2 regions of the Limnobaculum parvum genome follow, and region 2 is predicted to be linked to the other one. Evidence: predicted binding sites of a transcription regulator. Region 2 holds the regulator's gene; the other holds the start of a gene.

Region 1 (3,428 bases), 1.8 Mb from region 2:
ATAATAGGAATGTTAGCCACCACATCCCCTACCGGCTGCTGAAAGTATTCGGCAAACAACGGAGCGAAAATAAACAGCCCCCACATGCCGTAAACAATGCTGGGTATAGCCGCCAATAGTTCAATGGCAATACCCAATGGGCGTTTTAACCATTTAGGTGACAGTTCAGTCAGGAACAGCGCGATACCAAAACTTACCGGTACGGCAATAAGTAACGCAATGATGGACGTTACGATGGTGCCATAAATGGGAACCAGCGCCCCAAACTCATCGGCTGGCGCATCCCACTCTTTATGCCAGAGAAAGCTGATGCCAAACTTTTGAATGCTAGGCCATGAAGCAATCACCAGAGAGATGATTATGCCGCCCAATAATAAAAGCGTAATCAGCGCTGCCAGTTTAACCAGCGCGCCAAAAATAATATCACCCTTCTTTCCCGGCGCTTTCATTACCGGCTTATGTACCGCCATTAAGTCTCTCTTTCATATTTACGGCCCTCTTCCATCTATCGGAAGAGGGCGGTTAGGAATGATTAATAGAGCGCTTTACCGCTGCTATCTTTAACCTGTGTTTTCCAGGCTGCACGAACTTGTTCAGTCACCGTGTCTGGCAGTACCGCATAATCAAGCTCTGTTGCCAGAGAGCCGCCTTTTTTGTAGCCCCAGTCAAAGAACTTCAGTACTTCTGCGCCACGTTTGGCATCTTTCTGAGTTTTGTGTACCAAAATAAACGTGGTTGAAGTAATCGGCCATACATCTTTGCCCTTCTGGAAGGTCAGATCCTGAGCAAAAGATTTAGACCAGTCGATACCTTTAGCCGCCGCACTGAACGATTGCTGAGTTGGGCTTACCGCTTCACCATCTGCTGATATTAGTTTGGTATAGGCCAGATTATTTTGCTTAGCGTAAGCATACTCAACATAACCAATAGAACCCGGCAAACGCTGAACAAAGGCTGCAATACCATCATTACCTTTACCACCTAAGCCCACCGGCCATTTAACGGTAGAACCAACCCCAACCTTCTCTTTCCAATCTGGATTCACTTTTGCCAAATAGCTGGTGAACACGAAAGAGGTTCCTGAACCATCGGCACGACGCACTACTGCGATATCCTGCTCTGGCAGTTTGACGCCAGGATTCAGTTTAACAATCGCCGGATCGTTCCACTTTTTCACCGTACCCAGATAGATATCGCCCAAGGTTTTTCCATCTAGGGTTAATTCCCCTGATTTAATTCCCTGAACATTCACCGCCAATACCACACCGCCAATGACGGTTGGGAACTGGAATAGATCATCTTTAGCCAGCTTTTCCTCATCCAGAGGCGCATCTGACGCACCAAAATCTACCGTATTGGCATTAATTTGCTTAACGCCACCGGACGAACCAATCCCTTGATAGTTAATGTTATTACCGCTCTCTTTTTGATAGCTATCCGCCCATTTTGCATAGACGGGTGCAGGGAACGTAGCACCGGCACCGGTAATATTCTCTGCCGCAAATGCTGACAAAGTTGTCAGAGAAACAGCTGCTGCAATACCATAAGCAATGGTTGTACGTGTCAGTTTCATCATTCCTCCTAAAGGAATTTATTGGCTCTGTATCGTTAAAAATCAGACTGGTGATGAGTACAAGCGCAAAGATAAGACCGTTTAGTGACAGTATAATGTCAACTAGGTTACAGTTTTATGACAGTGAGAAATTTTGATTTAACTAAGCCATGTTTTTATGAAATGTTACCCGAAGCGGTTGATAGCAATAATGACATTTTATTCCCTTCTTTTTTCACACTTCCCATTTCTATAAATTAATACTTTTTTCTTATTGAATTTTTATTCATAAACAACACATGAGCTTAGGTTGTTTATTAAGCAATTTATCGTCTACCTTCCAACCCGTTAATAATACCAGTGCTACATTTAATTTACGTAGGTGATTACTACGCATTTAACTACATATATAAGTAATGGCGGTGCATCCTATGTTGACTAAAAACACCTTTGAGAGAAAATTTACTTTATCAATATTATCAACGATATTGATCTGTAGTTTTCCAAGTCTATTGAATCAGGCGAATGGCGCAACTATTCCACTGACTGACAACAACACATATTCACAAATTAAAGCTAATACCAATGATATCGGTTCTGGAAATAATATTACGGTTAGTTCCAGCGTAGGAAGTTCAAATGACGGGGCGGTTTCGGCTCTGGACGGCGGGAACATCACTTTATCTAACAGTAATATCAGTAATGTGTGGAACAGCACCGCCGGATCCCGCGCGGTTAATGCACGTGGTACTAACAGCGTCGTTACACTCAATAACACCAATGCCCAGTTAAGCGCCACTCAGGCCAGCAACGGCGATGCCAGCTCGGTGGTTTCTGCCACCAGTAACGGTAACGTGTTTATTACTGGGGGGACTTTCGCAGCAGCCGGGGCTTATGTTCGTGGTCTTTCCGCTGCGGGTGATAATCCGGATAATGGCGGCGGTTATATCCGTGCCGAAAATGCCACGATCACCACACTGGGAAATTTCGGCCTTGGCGTACAGGCTTACGGCTCTAACAACCCATTAATGCCGGTAACACAAGTAGATTTAATCGGTGGTTCTGTGACCACCAACTCCACCAACTATGCGCCCGCACTGCAATCTGCTCGTATTGGTGCATTGATTACCACCCAAAATACTAACCTTACAGCTAATGGCGCTAATAACTTGGTGGTTGATGTTAACCGGGGCGGCGGCGTCAATATTGCAGGGGGTAATATCGTTGCCAACGGTGCTACCAGCGCGGGTATTTCCGCTGATGGTAGTGGCAGCCACGCCGTCGTCAACGGCAGTAACATCATCATGAACGGAGAAAAATCAGTTGGTGTATCCGCCAGCAATGGAGGGATTGCGGATATCTCCAATAATTCTATTGCCCTTACCGACATAGGCACCAACGGCATGGGCGCTTATGCTTCCGGTTCAGCTTCAGGTATTAATCTAATTAATACGGTAATTAATGTTAAAGGTGCAGGAACAAACGGTGGCAATGCACCCATTGGCGTAGGTTCTGAAAATGGAGGAACGGTGACCTTAACCGGCGGTAGCGTCACTATGGATGGCGCTAACCGGACTATTGCAGCCAGAGTAGTTAACAACGGTACCCTGACGGCCACCGGCACTCTTTTTGCCACCAAAGGCAATAACTCACATGCCGTGATGTCTTGGTTAAACGATCCTGTGGCCACAGGAATAATCACCTTAAATAATGCTACCATCACCACCGCAGGTACCAACGCCTATGGCCTTACCGCTAATAACAGTGCCAATGCCCAAATAACGGCTAACAATACCAATATCACCACCACCGGAGATATTGGTCGCGGTGTCTATGCCTGGAATGGCGGTGCCGTTACGCTTAACGGTGGCAATAT
Region 2 (3,428 bases):
CGTCTTTCGCCCGGCGCTGGCTCCAGAAAGCGCGATAGCCAACCCCCTGAACTTCAAACTCAACTTCAGCCAGCGATTCAGCGGTGTGGTGAGTCATCAGTTCATTCTGGGTTGGCGTCACGATTAGGCGCGGTGTTTTATGGTAAAGCGCTAGGCAAATAGCATCCAACAGGGTGGTTTTACCGGCACCGGTCGCGCCAGTAATGGCAAACAGACCATTATCGCAAAAGGGTTCTTGAGTGAAATCGATTTTCCACTCGTCTTTCAGCGAGTTAATGTTTTTAAGCCGCAGGCTAAGAATACGCATCAGACGGCTCCTTTATCAACCGGGTGCTCAGATTGTTCGGCCATTTCTTCTACCAATGTATGGAATAACTGACGTACTCGTTGATGTTGCTGATGGGTACGTTGATCATCGTCGTCATCGAGCACCAGCCTGCGTTCGAAGACTTCGGTTACCGTAAGTTCTGACAGCGTCTCTTTTTCCTGACGTTGAATGGCCTGCTGAGTTAGGGCTTTACTGCGGCGCAGTAATATCACCTCAACCGGCAATTGCTCGGCTATTTGCTGTATTTGTCGTTGAATATCATTCAGGTAAAGACGGGAATCCACCTCAATATCTAGCCAGATGGTTTTCTGTTCCTGATGATGTCGAAAACCTTCCAACGCAGATTTTATTTCCTCAATATCACCTTTAATTAAGCGCATTGGCTGAAATTGCGGCACGGTAAGTAATGTAATCTGCGGCGCTGTCTGAGCGGTAAACTCTACCAGCACCACACTTTTTTCTTGACCGGTTTCATCAAAACTCAAGGGGATGGGGGAACCTGAATAGCGAATATATTCTGATTTGGCTACTTTTTGTGGTCGGTGAATATGGCCTAAAGCAATGTAGTCGGCAGGGGGAAATGCCTGCGCCGGGAAAGCATCTAGCGTACCGATATAGATATCACGAACGGAGTCGGAGGTGGATGCGCCAACCGTAGTTAAGTGTCCGGTAACAATAATCGGTAAAGGTTTGGCGTACTGTTGCTGCTTTTCCTTTGCCAGTTGGTATATCTGTTGATAGTGCTGACTGATAGCCTCCAACAAGGCTTGCTGTTTTTCGCTCCCTGACTGACCCGCTTGGCTGGACAGAACATCCTTGGCACGAATAAACGGAATAGCGCACACCAATGCACCAGGCTCACCCTGTGAGTTATTCAGAACGATAAGCTGTTGTTCAGGCTGTTGAGCTACACTGGCTATCACCTGAGTATTAAGATAGGTCAGCAGTTCTCTGGATTCATTCAGCATGGCAACCGAGTCATGATTTCCCCCTAATACCACCAGTTGGCAACCGGTTGGCTGCAATCCTACAATAAATTGATTATATAATTCACGGGCATAGCTGGGAGGAGAGGTGGTATCGAAAACATCACCCGCGACAATAATCGCATCAACTTGGTGTTCGGTGACTTTGTCAGTTAACCAGCGCAAAAATTCTACATGTTCAGCCGCACGGCTTTTGGTAAAAAAGTATTGTCCAAGATGCCAGTCAGAAGTGTGAATTATGCGCATGAATCCTCTCAGTCAAAAAATAGCCATGTGGTGCGCTATGGTCATTAGGGATTATACGCAGCAGAGAGGGTCAGGACTACCTTAGTGGACGCATCAATTAACAGAAAGCGTTGTTAACGTAATAAAAGTGTCATATATCTGTAGCATAATGCTAACGCACTATAATCTATCGTACTTTGGGTTGCTGAGAGATTGACTAAGTTATTGACGTTTCTGCAACTCAAATTATTAGGGTATATAATCATTCAACTCGCATTGTGTTGAGAAAAAACAACAAAGAGCAGAGCCCGCATGATAAAACGCATATTGGTGGTTGAGGATGAAGCACCTATCCGGGAAATGATTTCTCTTGTTCTTGAACAACATGGCTATCTGGCCATTGAAGCGCTGGATTTTACTACAGCACAATCTTTACTTATCGAACCTTTTCCTGATCTGATCTTACTGGACTGGATGCTACCGGGCGGCTCCGGTATTCAATTGCTTAAATATCTGAAGCGCGATCCTCTGATGAAGGCGATTCCGGTGGTGATGCTAACCGCCCGTGGTGAAGAGGAAGATCGGGTTCAAGGGCTGGAGTCTGGGGCGGATGATTATGTGACCAAGCCGTTTTCCCCTAAAGAACTGCTGGCGCGAATTAAAGCGGTGATGCGTCGAACTTCTCCCATGACCGAGCATGAAGCTTTGGTCTTTGATGGCTTAACGTTAGATCCCTCATCGCATCGGGTAATGGCAGACGATAAACCGCTGGATATGGGGCCAACAGAATATAAGCTGCTGCATTTCTTTATGAGCCATCCTGAACGTGTTTATAGTCGCGAACAGCTACTTAATCAGGTATGGGGAACGAATGTGTATGTTGAAGATCGTACCGTTGACGTATTTATTCGTCGCTTGCGGAAAACCCTTGAGGACAGCGGTTATGACAAGATGCTACAAACTGTGCGCGGTTCAGGCTATCGTTTTTCAACTCGCTTTTAAGTTAACTGGTTAGGGATTCGATTGTGCTAGAACGCCTATCGTGGAAGAGAATCGTCATTGAGCTGTTGCTGTTTTGCCTTCCGGCATTGCTGTTAAGCATTTTTATTGGTCATTTGACACAGTTACTGCTGATTTCGGCGCTTTGTGCCTTACTGTGGCATTTTTATAACCTGCTGAAACTGTCTCACTGGTTATGGCTGGATCGCAGTATTATGCCTCCGTCAGGCCGGGGAAGCTGGGAGCCGTTATTCTACGGCCTGTATCAAATGCAGCATCGTAATCGTCAACGCCGCCGAGAGTTGGCCTCCCTGATTAAACGATTTCGTAGCGGTGCCGAATCGCTACCTGATGCGGTGGTGCTGAGTACGGAAAGTGGGCATATCTTTTGGTGTAACAAACTGGCTCAACAAATGCTGGGGTTTCGCTGGCCGGAAGACAATGGTCAGCACATTCTCAATTTGATTCGCTATCCGCAATTTGCTGAGTTTATTAAACGCAAACAATTTGCTGAGCCGCTAACCCTACAATTCAATCATGATAGTTATATTGAGTTTCGGGTGATGTCCTACGATGAAGGTCATATGCTGATCTCCGCCCGTGATGTATCACAAATAAAGCAGTTGGAAGAAGTTCGCCGTAAATTCTTCACCAACGTGAGCCATGAGTTGAAAACGCCGCTTACCGTTTTACAGGGTTATATCGAAATGTTGGGGGATGATGACACTAGGCCCGATATTCGTCATAAGGCTTTGACCAGCATGAAGGGACAAACCGAACGCATGAGCAGTCTGGTGAATCAATTACTGACGCTATCACGCATCGAAGCCGCTCCTCGCTATGCATTAAATGAAAAGATTAATGTTCCAGTATTGTTGGATAACCTTGCT

What was found. Region 2 encodes PhoB, which activates phosphate uptake and scavenging genes when phosphate is short. Its sites were predicted from a motif close to CTGTCATAAAACTGNCNNAT; they were not measured.
Region 1: the regulator PhoB is predicted to act here: its motif matches at 1,678-1,697, upstream of pstS (phosphate ABC transporter substrate-binding protein PstS).

Annotation. Positions count from the first base shown of each region.
Region 1 covers NZ_CP029185.2:3,736,763-3,740,190, forward strand. Annotated here, with positions in the region: gene pstC (phosphate ABC transporter permease PstC) at 1-470, opposite strand, end outside; gene pstS (phosphate ABC transporter substrate-binding protein PstS) at 533-1,573, opposite strand; gene HYN51_RS15850 (autotransporter outer membrane beta-barrel domain-containing protein) at 1,984-3,428, shown strand, end outside.
Region 2 covers NZ_CP029185.2:1,916,077-1,919,504, reverse strand. Annotated here, with positions in the region: gene HYN51_RS07865 (AAA family ATPase) at 1-307, opposite strand, end outside; gene sbcD (exonuclease subunit SbcD) at 307-1,560, opposite strand; gene phoB (phosphate regulon transcriptional regulator PhoB) at 1,852-2,541, shown strand; partial or broken gene phoR (phosphate regulon sensor histidine kinase PhoR) at 2,565-3,428, shown strand, end outside.